One region of the Novosphingobium sp. RL4 genome, then DNA from elsewhere that is predicted to be linked to it. Evidence: riboswitches for the same ligand, from Rfam matches in the RefSeq annotation. Region 1 holds a riboswitch; each other region holds the start of a gene.

Region 1 (4,268 bases):
CCAATCGCTCGCCCGAAACCTATCTGGGCTATTCACGAGGCGAACGTTTCGCTTCGGCGGGCGGTTATGTGCCGGACCGGCCCCACAGCTATGTGCTGGGGCAGTTGCCCGGCCGCAATGACTGGGGAATTGCGGGATCGTGGACCGCCGGGCCGGAGTTCGTCTCGCTGGATGCGGCGGGCGGGCGTATCGCTTTCCGCTTCCATGCCCGCGATCTTCATCTCGTGCTGGGGCCGGGGCCGCAAGGACGCCCGGTCCGCTTCCGCGTCACCGTGGACGGCAAGGCTCCGGGCGGCGATCACGGCATGGACGCGGACGCGGCCGGGCAAGGCACCGTGACCACGCAGCGGCTCTATCAACTGGTTCGCCAGCAGGGCACCGTGACCGACCGGACCTTCACCATCGAGTTCCTCGATCCGGGCGTGCAGGCCTTCGCCTTCACGTTCGGCTGAGGAGGCGGCGCGCCGTTTCGGCCCGTCATGCGGGGCTCAGCCGTAGGAAGGGTCTTCCAGCGCGTTCATCCAGGCGGGACATTCGTTCTCCACGCCGCCACGGAACGAAGCGCTGTTGAAGGACAGGAAATCGTGCGCGGCGTCGCGCGCGGTCATCGATGCGGGGATACGATAGCTGGCGGCAACCGCATCGCCGCAGGTTGCCGTCCATCCGGCGATATCCCGTTCGCGCTGCATCCACAGCTGGACGAGCCAGAGGAAGTCGTGTCGCTTGTCCTGTATCGTGGGCATCCCTCGGTCCTTCAAGGTTTCGGATGCCCTAGGTTGCACAACGGCTTTATTCCCGCAATATCCGCCACTTGCGGCACAGGCCGGAAAGGGCGCCGCCCCGCCTCGTTATCCGGGAACTGCCGAAGGGCTTGCATGGCCGCTGTCTTGCCGCCAATCGGTCCGGATGCGTATTGCTCTATTCGAACCCGAAATTGCCGGAAACGTCGGCGCCGTGCTGAGGCTTGGCGCGTGCCTGGGCGCGAGCGTGGATATTATCGAGCCGATGGGCTTCGTATGGGACGATCGGCGCGTAAGGCGGGCTGCCATGGACTATATCGACCATGTCACGATTACACGGCACGCCAGCTTCGATGCCTTCAGGGCCGATATCGGGCTGAGCAGGCTGGTGCTGTTCACGACCAGGAGCAGCCATTCGGCCTATGAATTCGGATTCAGGGCAGACGATGTCCTGCTCTTCGGAAAGGAGAGCGCAGGGGTGCCCCCCTCAGTGGCGGATGTCTGTGATGCGCGCGTGCGCATACCGCTGCGGCCGGAGGTGCGCTCGCTGAATCTCGCCACGTCGGCCGCGCTCGCGCTTGGCGAAGCCCTTCGCCAGACCGCGACTTTGCCGGGGTGACGGCTACCCGGCCCGCTTTCCCGGCGCGGCGGGCGAAAGCATCGCCGTAACAATACCTCACCTGCCAATACACTCTTGAACACATTTCTTGCGTGGGTTAGCGGACTGCAACCGTTTCCTTCTTTCGAAGGCGGCGGGCAAGATCGCGCCGGTGCCTCGAAAGAGGCTTAATAGGGAACGCGGTGAGAGGGCTTCGGCCTTCGAATCCGAGGCTGTCCCTGCAACTGTAAGCGGTGAGCGCGATGCATATCGCGGCAGGCCAAGGAGCCTGGCCGCAGCCACTGGGCCGGACGCTAAATCCTGCGAGGCCTGGGAAGGCCGTGCATCAAGCGATGACCCGCAAGCCAGGAGACCTGCCGGCGTCTGGTCGCTCTCGCTTTGGTCCAGGGGATGGCCGAGGCCCGGTAATTTTTCCGTCTGAGCGACGAACGAGCGGTGGAAGCCGCATCGGTTCGTGTCGCGGTCGCCTCGGGCGTCCGGCCGATGGCGCGTGCCGACCGTCTTGGACGGCACGCTTCCACCCCCAGTCGCAGGCGCCGGGGGAATTGTTATGCAAATCAACACAAAGGCGGCATTCGCCCGCCTCGCCATGGGCGGGATCGTCGCGCTTGCCTCCGTTCCGGCTCTTGCCGGCGAAGTGGCTTCGGACGGGTCGGCTTCGGATGGCGGCAACAGCGAAATCCTGGTTTTCGGACGGGGAGAGACCAACATCGGCGAAGCCCATGCCGCCAGCGAAGGCAGCGTGGCAGGCTCCGACCTGCTGGTCCGTCCGCTGCTGCGCGTGGCCGAACTTCTCGAGGCTATTCCCGGCATGGTCGCCGCCCAGCATTCGGGCAGCGGCAAGGCGAACCAGTATTTCCTGCGCGGGTTCAACCTCGATCATGGTAGCGATTTCACGACCTATATCGACGGCGTGCAGATGAACCTGCGGACCCATGGTCATGGGCAGGGGTATCTCGATCTCAACGGTTTGATCCCGGAGATCGTTGCGCGTGAAGACTTCCGCAAAGGGCCTTATCGCGCGGACGGCGGCGATTTCGCCTTGGCGGGCACGGCCTACATGACGACGATCGCCGGCTTCGACCGCCCGTGGGTTTCGCTTGAGGGGGGCTCCTACAACACCGGCCGTCTTGCGGCGGGCGGCACGATCAAAGGGCTTGGTTCCGGCGATCTTACGGTGGTGGGGCAGGCGAAGCGCTATGACGGGCCGTGGCAGCAGGAGGAACACCTGCGCCATTATGCGGGCTTTGCGAAGTACAGCATGCCGCTGGGCGAAGGTGCGCTCCAGGCTTCGCTTCATGCCTACCACGCAACATGGCGTCCAACCGAGCAGATTCCCGAGCGGATCGTCGGTTCCGACATATGCGCTGACGTGTTCTGTTCGCCCGACCCGACGGCGCGCGGCCGGACCACGCGGTTCGTCGGCAATGTGGGGATCACGCAGGCGAGCTGGAGCGCCAACGTCTACGCCCAGTATTACGACTGGAACATGTATTCAAACCCGACTTATGCCGATCCCGACGGGACCAGCGGCCAGATCGACCAGTTCGACAAGCGCTGGGTTACCGGCCTCACGGCACGCAAGCACTGGAATCCGGCGCCGGAACTGGAACTCTCCATCGGCACCGAGAACCGCTTCGACCATATCGGCAGCGTTGGCGTGAATCGCACGGAAAGTCGCGAATTCCTGTACTCGCTGGGCCGTTATCACGTCGAGGAACTTTCCGGTGCGATCCATGGCGAGGCAACCTGGCAGCCGTTGGCGGGCCTGCGCCTGACGGGCGGTCTGCGGGGCGACTACTATCACTATTCCGTGCGCGCCAGAAACGCAGCGGCGGAAGAGCTTGGTGAGGGAAGCGGGCACGATTCGATCGTTTCGCCCAAGTTCTCGGCGGCCTATGAAGTTACCCGGCAGTTCGAACTCTATGCCAACTGGGGGCGCGGATTCCACTCCAACGATGTGCGAGGGGCGGTGAATGCCGAAACGCCGGTGCCTGTTCTGGTACGCGGCACCGGCAAGGAGCTGGGCGCCCGTTTCCAGACGGACGGTTTCTCGCTGACAGGAACCTACTGGTGGCTCGACGTTGGAAGCGAACTGCGTTTCGTCGGTGATTCCAACGCGGTCGAGCCGACCGGCGCCAGCAAGCGTCATGGCTACGAACTTGTCGCTTTCTGGCGGCCGCTGCCCTGGCTTGCGCTTGATGGCAACTATACCGCCAGCCGTTCGCGATACGACAATGGCGACCGCATTCCCAACGCCTTCGAGAATGCAGCGTCAGCGGGGGCGTCCATCGTGCTGGACCCGTGGGAGACGAGCATCCGCATTCGCCATCTCGGCCCGTACCCCCTGGTCGAGGACAACAGCGTGCGGGACAGCGGCAGCACCGTAGTCAATGCCCGTGCCGCCTGGAAGGGAGGCCGGATCGAGATATATGGTGAAGTGCTCAACATCCTCGACAGCCGCGACAAGGACATTGCCTATTATTACGAATCCTACATTCCGGCTTACGATGCGGCAGGTCCCGTCGATGGGCGCCTGAGCAGGGTGATTGAGCCGCGCACTGTCAAGATCGGCGCGCGGTACACCTTCTGAGGACAGGGCGTGCCGCGGCCCTCATGCGCCGCGGCACTACTTGGTGGTTCTAGGTGGTGCTTCCGGGACCGATTGCGGTCATTCGAAGAAGGTGTAAGAGCGCCGCGAGTGCAGTGAATCAGGAACAAGAGACATGCTGGCGGCAATCGAACCGGGCGCGACCTTCAAGGACAATCTTCAGCTATTGCCGCCGATTGACGGCCTGGAACGCATCGACCTGGTCGATGATGCGGGGAACGTGGCGGCCTCCATCGCCAACCAGCCGGGCAAGCAGGGTTCGCTCGCCGTCTACAACTACCTGAAGCAGCGGTTCGAC
Region 2 (4,268 bases), 490 kb from region 1:
TCCGTCGTGACCGGATACTCCATCGCGAATTCCACAACGTCTTCGCGCAGCATCCCCTCGACGATCCTGCGCGCCTGCCCGGGGCGGCCGGACTTGCGGAAATAGGCGACATGCCTTGCCTCGCGCACCAGACGGTCGGCGCGAACGCTCAGCAGGTCCTGCGCGCCGGGGCCAAGGCCCACGCCGTGAACGGTGCCCGGCTTCATTCCGCGCGGCTCCCGATGGCGTTGATCGCGGCCACGGTGATGGCGCTGCCGCCCAGCCGCCCCTCGACGATGCAGCAGGGCACCGGCATCGCCTCCCACAGCGCGGCCTTGGACTCCACCGCGCCGACAAAGCCGACCGGACACCCTATGATCGCCGCCGGGCGCGGACAGGCGGGGTCTTCCAGCATGTTCAGCAAATGGAACAGCGCTGTCGGCGCATTGCCGATCGCCACCAGCGCCCCCTGCAGATGCGGCCGCCACAGTTCGAGCGCCGCGGCCGAGCGCGTGTTGGACATGGCTTTCGCCAGATCGGGAACCGCCGGGTCGTGCAGCGTGCAGATCACCGGATTGCCGGCGGGAAGGCGCGATCTGGTGATGCCTTCCGTCACCATGCGCGCATCGCAGAGCACCGGAGCCCCGCGCGCTGCAGCCGCGATCGCGGCTTCGGCGAAGCCCGCGGAGAACCGTATATGAGCGGCCAGTTCGACCATGCCCGAGGCATGGATCATGCGCACCGCGATACGCTCTTCCTCACGCGTGAAACGCTGGAGATCGGCCTCGGCACGGATGGTCGCGAAAGACTGGCGGTAGATCGCCGCGCCATCGGTTTCATAAAGATGAGGCATCATTCGGCTCCGAAATGGGCGAGCAGTTGTGGGAGATCGAGGCCGGACCGGCATGGCGGGTCTCCGGCAGCGGCATCGATGGAAAGGTCGAAGCGGCCGTTTCGCCCGGTCAGCGTGACGCTTGCAGGGGCGGAACGCGCACAGCCCTTGGCGCAGCCGGAGACGTGAAGGCGGCCCGGAACGTGCGCGGCCAGCCGCAAGGCCAGCGGCCGCGTCGCCACGGTCGCCTGCGGGCACAGCGGTGCTCCGGGGCAGGCGTCCACGCGCATGGCCGGATCGGTAGGATCGCTGACAAAGCCATCCCCGACAGGATCGGGGAGCGGGTTCGCGCCTTCCAGAAGAAGCACCCGCCACGGGGTGATCCGCAAGGCCGCCGCCCCGGAACGTGTGACGAGCGAGGCCAGCGCCGCCGCCTCCACGCTGCCGAAAGCGGCGCCGCAGGCATGGCCCATGGCATGGGCGCCGGGGCCGATGACCGGACGCGGCGATGCGGGAGAGACCCATCCCCTGGCCCAGCCCGGCAGCTCGGCACGGTGGCGCGCCATCCTGCCGGATGCGATCCCGCCGGAGGCGACGAACCATTCCGCCAGTTCGACCAGCGCGCCGACCGCTTCGTCCACGGCAACGGGAATCCCCAGCGCCCGGCCATCCGCGCGCAGGATGAGCCAGCCGCCTTCGCCCCGTTCGATCCGAAAGTCCGCCGGGCTTCCCCCCAGGATCGGCGCGGCTCCGGCGTCCACGGCGAAACCCATCTTTCCCGGCAGTTCCGGCAGGCGAACCTGCGCACTGGCCAGCGCCTCGGCGATCCGGAACGTGTCGTCCCCCGCCGTCCAGTCCGGCGCGACGAGGATATTGCGGCGGTTTTCGGTATCGGGCCGGGCATCCACCAGTTCCAGCGCCACCAGTTGCTCCAGCAGGGCCGCCCAACCGGCTTCGGTCACACCCCGGATCTGGAGATTGGCACGGCGGCTGAGGTCGATCGCCCCGCTGCCGTATTCGCGGGCCAGCGCGCAGAGCGCCAGCGCCTGCGCGCGTGACAGGCGCCCAAGGCGCGGCCGCACGCGCACGATCAGCCCGTCGCCCGCCATCATCGGGCGCCAGGCACTGGGGCACCAGCCGCGCACGGCAAAGTCGCTCATGTGCGGCGATCCGGGCGGGAACGCTGGATTTTCAAAAGGGCACGCTTCGACGAGACGCGCATAAACGCTTTCAACCGCGCGCGGCGACGATGACCGGGGCTTGCCGACGAAGTCGGTCCGTGCGCAACGACAGGCGGGCGCGACATACGCCATCCCTGCACACCGATGCAGCCCCAGCCGCACAGGTTCGTCGCTCACGCGGAGTACCGAGCCTTGGCCTTTCCCTGGACCATGGCAAGAGCGACCGACGCGCCGGCAGGTCTCCTGGCTCACGGGTCAAAGCTCGATACGCGGCCTTCCCGGAACCGGCGCCGATGGGCGCCTTCATCCAGTGGCCGGCTCCGTTGAGGGAGCCCCGGCATCTCGCTCGCCGCTTACAGTTGCAGGGACAGCTGCGGAATGGGAGTTTCCTCCGCACCGCATTCCCATTTCAGCCCCGAAAGGCACCCGCGCGATCGTTGCAGGCCGGACGAAATCCGGCTTGCAGGTGCCGCCTAACCCAAAACGGGATCGATGCCAATCGTCAGCGCAGCCCTGCAAGCGCATCCCGGCGATATCGCACGGCGGCGGCGATACCGGGCGGCCCGATTGCGCCCGATCAATGCGGCTGACGGCGCAGGCGTCATGATCTGCCGAAACCCGGAAGTCATCGCCGATGGTGACGAAACCTCAGGTCGGGTCCGGACGTTGCACACCGAGACGAAGGAGAATCCCATGCTCGAACATGTCCCTCAATGGCTTGGCGCCCTGTTTCACAACTTCCGCGCGGGACATTCCAAGCTGGCGATCGTCCGCGCCGGGCTGGTGCCGGAAGGCGCCTTCATAGACCTGTCGAGCCCCGCTTTCGAGAACGGCGCGCGCCTTCCCGCCCGCTTCACGGCCGATGGCGAAGGCATATCCCCGCCGCTGGAATGGGGCGAGGTTCCTGCCGCCACCACCAGCCTGGCGCTGCTGGTCGAAGACCCCGACGCTCCTGCGGCCGAGCCTCTTGTCCACGCCATCGTCTGGAACCTTCCCGCAGGCACACGGGCGATTCCCGAAGGCGGCATCGGCCCTGACGACGACGGTGCGCCGGACGGGCGCGATGTGGGGCGCAACAGCTATCAGGCCGAAGGCTGGCTGCCGCCCGATCCCCCGCCGGGCCACGGCACGCACGATTACGTGTTTCAGCTCTTCGCGCTTTCCCGCGCGCCCGTGCTGGAAACGAACCCGGGCCGTTCGGAATTCCTGGCGGCGATCAAGGACCATGTCCTGGCCGCCGGAATGCTGGTGGGCCATTACGCGCGCGGAGACGGGGAACCGGCTGACGAGGAGTAGATCACGGCGGCAAAGGCGAGCGCCCCTTCGGCGCTCCCGCCCCGCTGTCATCTCCATTCGCGCAGGCGGGTTGCGCGCGCGGCCATTGTCAGCAGCGCAGGAAAGGACCGGGCCGCGTGGCACCCGGCCTGCCGCAGGACCGGATGGTCCAGCATGTTCTGGAACGCCATGGCCCGCCGGACCTGACCGCGAACCTCCGCGGCGAGCCTGCAGTCGTATCGCCGCGCGTCCTCGCCCGCCATCACGCTTTGCGCGGCGACGAAGGCACTGCGCAGGGCGATGGCCATGCCGTCCCCGGTGAGCGAGGCGGTCATCGCCCACTGGTCTCCCAGCCGCAGCACCCGGCTGTTCGCGGTCCGGGCCGGGGCCATGCCGTAGTTCAGGTTGGCGATCGTTACAGGACGGTCGAACAGCGGCTCCGCATCGGCCAGCATTTCGCGCAGCGCCGCGATCTCGTCCAGCCGGGCGCGCAGGCCCGTCCAGTCCCCGCCGGACTGCGCAAGACGGCTGCGGCGCACGACGAGGCACAAGTTGGCCCGTCCACCCTCCACCATCTGAAGTCCCGCATAACCGCCGCCGAACAGAAAGAGCATGATCGTGCCCGCCAGACGGTGCATCGCGGCAGGGGCAAGGCGGTAATGCATCTTGAACCCCACGAAACCAGCCTCCGCCCGCCCCGTGGACGCCGTGCCTCTTTCGCGCAGGGGCAGCTTGCCGCTTGCCAGCAGCAGATACTCCCCCTCTCGGTCCCCCTCGCTCGTGCGGGCCACGCAGCCGCCGAGTTCGAGTACCCTGACGCCCCGCTCCACCCGCGCGCCGGCTGCGATGGTCTCCCTCAACAGCGCCTCGTCCAGCACATGGCGGCTGAGGCCCCAGGCACCGAAGGGCAGCGGCGCCTCCGCTTCCACAGTGCCCGAAACCAGCCTGATCCGCTGGATCGGCACACCGCCCAGCGAAGCGGGGTCCACGCCAAGCTGGCG
Region 3 (4,268 bases), on a different replicon from region 1:
CGGGCGGATAGGCGCTCACCCCGCGTGCGGCGACGCCGTGGTTGCCTGCGAAGATCACGGCGCGGATCAGATCGGCGCGCGGACGTTCGCGGCCCTGCCAGCCGGCCATGAACACCGCGATCTCCTCCAGCCGGCCGAGCGAGCCCAGCGGCTTGGTCAGTTCCGACTGGCGCGCGCGGGCGGCCTCGGTAGCCGCCGCATCGGGCGCGGGAAGCCGGGCGAGTGACGCCGCGAAGGCGGCAGGATCGGCGAAACGGATCATGAGCAGATGAAACCTTCAGGCGGAGTGCGGGTGATGAAGTGGCCCTTCACGCCCTGCGGCCACTCCCGATAAGGCACCTGGCCTTCCTCGCTGGCGGCATGGCGTACGGCATATTCGAGGATCGCACGGGCAGCCTGCTCGTCCGGCGCGAAGTCACCCAGCACATAGCCGAGCTTGCCCGGCGCCCGGATCGCCACGGTGCAATGGCGCTGGCAGGCGAAGAGGCAGGGCATCTCGTGGACGGCAACGCCCTGCAGGTCGGGCTCCGCCGCCTGCACGTCGCGCATGGCCTCGGCCAGCAGCGCACCGCCGCGCTGGCCGTTTTCGTCATCGCGTGTCTCGGCGGAGTGGCGGCATGTGCTGCACACCAGCACGGCGGGACCGGGTTCGACGGGGCGCAGCATCAGAACCGGCTCCTCAGCCCGAGGTACAAGGTGCGGCCGAGCGTGCCGTAGCCGCTCACGGTCTCATAATTCTCGTTGCCCACGTTTTCGATACGTCCTTGAAGAATCAGGCCTTCCCTGACCTGCCACTGCGCGCGCAGGTCCACCAGCCAGTAGTCGCCGAGCATGGCGGTGCCGGTGGCGGCGTTGTAGCTCTCGCCCGAATAGCGCGCGGCCACGCTGGCGCGCAGGCCCTGCGGCAGGTCCACGCCGGCCTCGGCATTGGCGAGGTGCCGGGGCACGCGCTGGAGCTGGCGGCCGTAAGTGCTGCTGCCCGCTGTACGGTCCTCCGCCTCTATCAAGCTGTAGTTGCCCTGGGCGAAGAGGATTCCCCATCTGGCCGAAGCCGCCAGTTCCAGCCCGCGCGCGTGGCTCGCCTTGACGTTGGCGTAATAGCCGAAGCGCGATGTCGTGGTGCCGGGAACGTAGCACACGTCCGGCAGGGCGCCGCTGGTCGGGCAATAGGCGAAATCGATCAGGTTGTCGGTGTCCCGCTCGAACCAAGTCGCGGAAAGGCGCAGCACTTCGCCGAAACCCTGTTCCGCGCCCACTTCCCAGCCCCTGGCCTTCTCGGGCCTGAGATCCGCCGCGCCATAGAGGCTGAACAGCTGATAGAGCGAGGGCGCCTTGAAACCCTCGTCATAGCTGGCGCGCAGCACCGTGGCGCCGGCGTTGGGCGTATAGACCGCGCCCGCGCTGAACACCGTGCTGCCGCCGAAGCGCGACTGGTGATCGTAGCGCGCGCCCCCGTTGAGCGTCAGCCCGGCCAGCGGTGTCAGGCGCAGTTCGCCGTAGACGCTGTCCGTATCCGCCGTGGTGGGGGTGAGAACATAGGCCGCCGTGCTGTTGGAGGGCGAGGCGGTGGTCATCCGCTGCTCCTCGCGCTCGGCGCCGAACACGACCTGCACCTCGTCCGCGAACGCGTAAGTGCCCTGGTACTCGAAGCGGCGCACGCGGCCATGGGCGTCGAAGGTGATGGGGCGGATCGTCCGCGCGGGGTCGTAGTTCTCGCGGTCGGTCTCGGTCTGGAGCACGGCGACGCGGTTGGCCAGCCTGCCGCCCGCCAGTTCGAAATTGAGCCCGGCATAGCCCGACCATTCCCCGGTCCGGCCATAGGCCCGTGAATCGCCCGAGGTGCCGTCGAAATCGTTCTTCGAATCCGACCAGTAGCCGCGCAGGTCCAGCGAGACGCCCGGCGCAAGGCGGAAGGTCATGGTGCCGCTTGCGGAACTGCGCCGGTAGCCATCGTCCTCGGTGCCGTTGGAGCGGGCCGAGATGCCGTCGGTGGTGAAGCGGGAGGCCGAAATCCGCCAGTCGATCGCCTCGGAGGTGCCTCCCATCCCGGCGCGGGCCGAAACGGTATCGTGGGTTCCGGCCTCCAGCGCGAAGCTGCCTTCCAGCGGCTCGGTGGGACGGCGAGTGCTGACATTGACGACCCCGCCGATGGCATCGCTGCCCCACAGGATGGACTGCGGGCCGCGCAATATCTCGATGCGGTCGATATCGTCGACGAACAGGTTGGCGAAACCGTATCCCCCCGCCGTCGAGGAGGCATCGGACAGGCGCATCCCGTCGATCACCATGACGGTCTGCCCGGCATCGGCGCCGCGAATGCGCAGCGAGGTGGTGGTGCCGTAGCCACCGTTGCGCGACAGGCTGATGCCGGGCGTGCGCAGCAGCGCGTCGGTCAGCGCGATGGGCTGGGCGGCGACGATCTGCGCCTCGTCCAGCACGGTGACAGTATCGGCCACGCGGTCGGCCGCAACCGGCGTGCGCAGCGCGGTAACGACGATGCGCTCGCCGGAGGACGCGGCATCGGCCTCCTCGGCCAGCGCCGCGAGAGGGTGACAGGCCAGCGCAAGAGCAAGGGTGCTGGCGGCGGGTATTCGGCAGTTCACGGCATGTCCTTCAAGCGAGCGTCGAACCCGGCCGGGTCGGCACTCACGCGAAAGGCGGCAGTCGTTCGGCAGGCGACGACAGGCCCTTTCGCGCCGGGAGCCGGCACGGCAGTGGCTGTCGTTGCGCGAGGATAGCCCCGTTCGCCCGGCTCACCCTGTCCGGTCGAAGAACGACTGCGGCAGGCAGGTCTCCTGGCTCACGGGTCAATGCCGTTTCGGCCGCCTTCTCAGGGATTTGCACCCCCAATGGCGAAATGGCCGCACGGCTCTCCGCTTACAGTTGCAGGGGCAGCCCGGGTCTTGAACCCGCGTTCCCTTTTGATCCCCTCGCGGGGAACCTGTCGCAGCGGCGGCCCTATCGGGTGGCGGTCTGGCGTGCAAGAGCGCGCTGCTTGCGCAGCCTTGCGAAGTGCCATAGGTCCGGCCGCCGGAAGGGGGGAACCGAACCATCATGCACCACTGCCGAGCCTTTCCGTCCGGGCGATATCCGTGCCTCCGCGCGGTGGCTGCCCGATGACCGCCTGCCCCGCCCTGCTCGTCGCCGCGCCGTCCTCGGGACAGGGCAAGACGCTGGTGACCGCCGCCCTCGCCCGCCGCCATGTCCGTGCCGGGCGCCGGGTGCGGGTGTTCAAGTGCGGGCCGGACTTCCTCGACCCGATGGTCCACGAGATCGCCAGCGGCGCGCCCGTCCACCAGCTGGACCTGTTCATGTGCGGCGAAGACCAGTGCCGCGCGCTGCTGCACGAAGCGGCGCTGGAGGCCGACCTGATCCTTGTCGAAGGGGTGATGGGCCTGTTCGACGGCACCCCGTCCTCCGCCGACCTCGCCCGGCATTTCGGCCTTCCGGTGATGGCGGTGATGGATGGTTCCTCCATGGCGCAGACTTTCGGCGCGCTCGTCCACGGTCTGGCGACTTACCGCGAGGATGTGACCCTCGCCGCCGTGCTCGCCAACCGCGTGGGCAGCGAACGCCATGCCGAACTGCTGGAACGCGGCCTGAAGGAAGGCGTGCAATGGCTCGGCGCGATGCGACGCGACGAGGGTGCCGGCCTGCCCGAACGTCATCTCGGACTGGTACAGGCCGGTGAAGTCCCCGATATCGAAGCGCGGATAGACCGCGCCGCCGATCTCCTGCCCGAAAGCGCCCTGTGGCTGCCGGAACCGGTGTCCTTTCCGGCCGCGCCCCGCTGCGCCGCTCCGCCGCCCTCGCTGGCGGGCCGGCGCATCGCCGTGGCCCGGGACGAGGCGTTCGGGTTCATCTACCCGGCCAACCTCGCCTTTCTCGAAAGCGCGGGCGCCCGGCTGTCATTCTTCTCGCCCCTGCGCGACACGGCGCTGCCGGAATGCGACGCGCTCTGGCTGCCCGGCGGCTATCCCGAACTTCACCTCTGTGCGCTCACCGCGAACCGGACGATGATCGGGGCCATACGGGAGCATTTCCTGGCCGAACGCCCGATCCTCGCCGAGTGCGGCGGCATGCTCTACGCCTGCGAACGGCTGGAGGACGCATCAGGCACGAGTGCGCCGATGCTGGGCCTGCTGCCTGCGCAGGCCAGGATGCAGCCCCGGCTTGCCGCACTGGGCATGCAGGAAGCCGAACTCGGCGGCCACGCAGTCCGCGGCCACACGTTCCATTACTCCATGCTGGAAACCGGCCTTGAACCC
Region 4 (4,268 bases), on a different replicon from region 1:
CGACCCCGTTATAGGATTGCAGGCGCTAAGCCTTAATGAGGGCGTATGGTTGCCGAAACCTTGAGAGGGGAATCGGGAGGTTTACTGAACCGGTTGCCCGATCCAGCGCCCGGAATTGGCATACTCGGGCCTGATCCCATGGGCCTCGGGCAGGTTCCTCGCCCGGTATAGCGCTTCGCCGCCCCGTTCGCGCACATCGCTGGCATAGGCAGGGACGGCGGCCTGCACGAGGGTGGCCGGAGCGGAGGCGGGCTGGATGGCGGTGTCCGGCCGGATCGGGGTTGCCGCCTCGAAGGCGCGCTGCACCGCGAGCGGGTCCAGCGCGGCGTTGGCGACCGCGCTGGCGGCGGAATCGTCATGGCGATGCGGCGCGGCGAGCGGCTCCCCGCCGAAGTAGGCGAAGCGGAAGGCCGAAGGGCTCCCCGCCGGTCCGCTCAGGGCATAGAAACGGTGCGCGCCGATCGTCGAGAGATAATGGAGGCTCGGCGCCCAGTAGGGATTGACCTGGACGGTGTGGTAATGCGTGGCCAGGCCGACCGGCGCGTAGACGTAGCCGGAAAGCGCCGCGCGGGCGACTTCCTGCGCACGCTGCCAGAAGAAGCGCTGCGGCGCGCGTGCCAGCGACCCGTCGCAGGTGAAGGAGAACTGGCAGCCGGTCGAGCGCTCGGAGCCCTGGTAGACCACGCCGCAGACGGTCTTGGGATAGGCGGGATGGGCCAGCCGGTTGAGTACGACCTGCGCCACCGCGCGCTGGCCGGCATCCGGCTCGCTGGCGGCCTCATAGTAGATTGCGGCGGTCAGGCACTGGAGCGCGCGGCTGCGGTCCACCCCGGAATTGTCGATGCGCAGCGCGCGGGCGACCGGGCCGGGGCCGGTCACGCCGTCATCGGCATCGGAATGAATGCCTTCGCCGATCCTGAGCACCGGTTCTTCGGCATCGAGATAGTAGAAGGCCGAACCGGGGAAGCTGGCTCCGGCCTGCTCGAAGGGCATCGGCAGGACCGTCTGTTCGGGCGACCGCGCATCGGCGATGGAGAATTGCTGCCAGGAGCCCGGCGAGGCGAAGGCGGGCAGTGCCACGGCGGCCAGTGCGGCGAAACCCAGCGACCAGCGCCGGCGCGCGCGGCGTGCGACATGTCGCCGGCCGCCGCGCGCGAAGTGCCCGCGGAAATCGCGCGGACGCGCTTCCCAGGGTTCGAGGCAGGCAGGAAGGGCGGCAGCGGTCACGAATAGTCCTCTTGGCGCGTCCTTTCGGGGGACGGGCGCATCTTGCGCCTAACCCGCTTTGCGGCGCGCGGCATCCCTGCAGATCGGCACGTCCCGAAGCGGTACAGGCCCTGCCGATAGCCTTAATGGCTTAAGAGAATCTTCCGGTTTTCCCGGCGGCGATACCTGGCGCGGCCTTTACCGGCACTGCTTGCCAATCCTCGCGCCGGACAGTATCGGCGCAAGCGACGTCATGGGTGGCCCGGAGCCGGGCCCCAGGATTGGAACCTGGTGGGAATTTCGGCGAAAGCCCGAAGCTGCCCCCGCAACTGTGACCGGGGAGCGCCCCCTCCACGCGATGCCACTGGGTCAAACCGGGAAGGCGGAGGCGGCGCGGCGATCCGGAAGCCAGGAGACCTGCCCTTGACGGTCGTTCCGCAGCCGGGCGGGGTGTCCCGGCATGCAGCGAGCACGCGCGCATGAGGAAAGGCGCGCGTCTCCGCCATGGACGGCAATGTCGTTCAAGGTTGGAGGAATTACCGTGAAGTATCTGTTTCTGCTGGGGACGGCCCTGTCCGTCGCCACTCCCGCGCTGGCGGACGAAGCCGCAAACGATAGCATCGCAGCGGACGGCATCGTCGTCACCGCGACCCGCACCGAGACCCCGGTGAGCGAGATCGGCCAGTCGGTCTCGGTCGTCACCCGCGAGGATATCGAGCGTACCCAGGCGGTCACCGCCACCGATGTGCTGGCCCGCCTGCCGGGCGTGACCTTCACCCAGTCCGGCGGCTTCGGCCAGCCCGCAAGCGTGTTCATCCGGGGCGCCGAGAATGCGCAGAGCCTCGTGCTTATCGACGGTGTGCGCATCAACGATCCGGGCGATGTCGGCGGCGGCTTCGACTTCGGCAGCCTGACCGTCGGCCAGTTCGACCGTATCGAAGTGGTGCGCGGCTCTTCCGGCGTTCTCTGGGGCAGCCGCGCCATCGGCGGCGTCGTCAACCTCATCACCGCGCGCCCGACCGAGCAGTGGACCGCGCGCGGCCAGGCCGAATATGGGTGGCGCGACCAGAAGCAGCTCGGCGCCTCGGCGGCGGGCAAAGTGGGACCGGTCGGCCTGACGCTGGGCGGCAACTGGCTCAAGGGCGACGGCTATTCCGCCTTCGACGAGCGCCTCGGCGGTAAGGAAAAGGACGGCTTCGAAAGCAAGAGCGCCAATGCCCGGGCCGAAGTGGAACTGGTAAGCGGCCTGTCCGCCGACGCCGGGACCTACTGGACCAAGGCCAACTACGATTACGACAACACCGGCGCCGATGCCCTGAACGTGGGCATGAAGCGCGACACGGTGGGCTATGCGAACCTTCGCTATAAGGGGCTCGACGGCCGCCTGACCGCGCGCGTGGGCTACGGCCTCACCGACACCCGCCGCATCTCGGACGACGCGGTCTTCGGTCCCTACACCACCAACGGCCGCGCGGACCGCTTCGAGGGGCAGGTTTCCTTCAGCCCGATCGACATGGCCAGCATCCTGCTGGGCGCGGAGACCGAGAAGCAGAAATTCTCGAGCGATTACGCGAAGGACTCGACCTCGATCGACAGCTACTTCGGCATGCTGACGCTGCGTCCGGTCACCGGACTGACCCTGAACGGCGGGCTGCGCTACGACGACAATTCGGACTTCGGCCACAAGACCACGTTCTCGGCCAATGGCGCCTGGGTGATCGGCGGCGGCGAAAGCGCGCCGATCCTGCGCGCCAGCTATGGCGAGGGCTTCAAGGCGCCGTCGCTTTACCAGCTCTATACCAATGGCGGTTTCCGCGCGCTCGATCCCGAGACTTCGAAGTCGTGGGACGTGGGCGTCGAGCAGCCCTTCGCGGAAGGGCACGGGACGTTCTCGGTCACCTATTTCGACCGCAAGACCAAAAACCTGATCGACTACGATCTGGCCGAATGGAACTACTACAATGTCGGCCGGGCCCGCGCGAAGGGCGTGGAACTGGGGATGCAGGTGAGCGACTGGAACGGCTTCGACATGAGCCTTTCCGCCACGTACCTCGACGCCACCAACGAGGACACCGGCAAGCAGCTGGCCCGCCGTCCCAAGACCAACCTCTACGCCAGCCTCGACAAGCACTGGTCGGACGGCTTCCGCCTCGGCGCGGACCTGCGCGTGGGCGGGGGGCGCTATGACGACGTGGCGAACACCTATTATCTTGGCGGCAATGTCGTGGTGGGCCTGCGCACGGCTTATGACGTGACGCGGAACATCCAGCTCTATGGCCGGGTCGAGAACCTGTTCGACGAGCACTACGAAGTGGTGCGGACATACGGCACGCCGGGCCGCGCGGCTTATGCCGGGGTTCGGGTGAAGATGTGATCCGAGCGCTTTCCCTGACACGGTCGGGACGGGGAAGGCGCAAGGCCCGCCTGCTCGCCGCCGCGCTGGCTCTTGCCGGCCCGGTGGCGGCGCTGGCGGGATGCGGGGGCGGCGATGCGGCCGACGCGCCCGGTTCCGCGAAGGCCAGTGGTCATCCCACGATCGTCTCGCTCAACCCCTGCACGGACGCGATCCTTGCCGAAGTGACAGGGCCGGGCCAGTTGCTGGCGATCTCGAACTACAGCCACGATCCCGAGAGCAGTTCGATGCCGATGGAAGCGGCGCGTCGTTTCAGGGCGGTTTCGGGATCGGTGGAGGAAGTGGCGAGGATCGGCCCGCGTGTCGTCGTCGCCAGCGCCTTCCTCGATCCCGCAAGCGAGGCGGCGTTCCGGCGGCTGGGGTTCGAGCTGGTCAAGGTTCCGATAGCCTCCGACCTTCGGGCCGCGCGCGAGCAGGTGCGCCAGCTTGCACGGCTGGCCGGGCATCCCGAACGGGGCGAGCGGCTGGTCCAGCGGATCGATGCGGCCGTGGCCCGAAACGCGCCGCCTGCCGGAATGCGGCAAATTCCGGCACTGGTGTGGGAATCCGGTGGACTGGTGGCCGGAGACCGGACCCTGATCGTTGACATGATGGAGCACACCGGCTTTACGAATATTGCCGGCGCGCGCGGCCTCTCCCAGGCCGATTA

What was found. A riboswitch is a leader RNA that binds a small molecule or an ion and turns the genes downstream of it on or off. The one in region 1 is predicted to bind cobalamin.
Region 2: it holds a riboswitch for cobalamin, as region 1 does, so the genes downstream of both, U9J33_RS17535 (cobalamin biosynthesis protein CobG) here and U9J33_RS19420 (TonB-dependent receptor) in region 1, are expected to answer to the same signal.
Region 3: it holds a riboswitch for cobalamin, as region 1 does, so the genes downstream of both, U9J33_RS16635 (TonB-dependent receptor plug domain-containing protein) here and U9J33_RS19420 (TonB-dependent receptor) in region 1, are expected to answer to the same signal.
Region 4: it holds a riboswitch for cobalamin, as region 1 does, so the genes downstream of both, U9J33_RS14875 (TonB-dependent receptor domain-containing protein) here and U9J33_RS19420 (TonB-dependent receptor) in region 1, are expected to answer to the same signal.

What each region holds. Positions count from the first base shown of each region.
Region 1 is NZ_CP141945.1:499,575-503,842, reverse strand. It holds gene U9J33_RS19435 (cytochrome c biogenesis protein DipZ) at 1-452, shown strand, start outside; gene U9J33_RS19430 (hypothetical protein) at 489-743, opposite strand; gene U9J33_RS19425 (tRNA (cytidine(34)-2'-O)-methyltransferase) at 907-1,359, shown strand; cobalamin riboswitch at 1,492-1,735, shown strand; gene U9J33_RS19420 (TonB-dependent receptor) at 1,910-3,952, shown strand; gene U9J33_RS19415 (DUF2322 family protein) at 4,086-4,268, shown strand, end outside.
Region 2 is NZ_CP141945.1:11,049-15,316, reverse strand. It holds gene U9J33_RS17545 (precorrin-2 C(20)-methyltransferase) at 1-206, opposite strand, end outside; gene U9J33_RS17540 (precorrin-8X methylmutase) at 203-832, opposite strand; gene U9J33_RS17535 (cobalamin biosynthesis protein CobG) at 832-1,971, opposite strand; cobalamin riboswitch at 2,208-2,437, opposite strand; gene U9J33_RS17530 (YbhB/YbcL family Raf kinase inhibitor-like protein) at 2,686-3,288, shown strand; gene U9J33_RS17525 (NAD(P)/FAD-dependent oxidoreductase) at 3,336-4,268, opposite strand, start outside.
Region 3 is NZ_CP141944.1:3,463,597-3,467,864, forward strand. It holds gene cobT (nicotinate-nucleotide--dimethylbenzimidazole phosphoribosyltransferase) at 1-262, opposite strand, end outside; gene U9J33_RS16630 (DUF1636 domain-containing protein) at 259-666, opposite strand; gene U9J33_RS16635 (TonB-dependent receptor plug domain-containing protein) at 666-2,603, opposite strand; cobalamin riboswitch at 2,768-2,960, opposite strand; gene U9J33_RS16640 (cobyrinate a,c-diamide synthase) at 3,117-4,268, shown strand, end outside.
Region 4 is NZ_CP141944.1:3,070,101-3,074,368, reverse strand. It holds gene U9J33_RS14880 (cell wall hydrolase) at 82-1,227, opposite strand; cobalamin riboswitch at 1,460-1,646, shown strand; gene U9J33_RS14875 (TonB-dependent receptor domain-containing protein) at 1,748-3,580, shown strand; gene U9J33_RS14870 (ABC transporter substrate-binding protein) at 3,577-4,268, shown strand, end outside.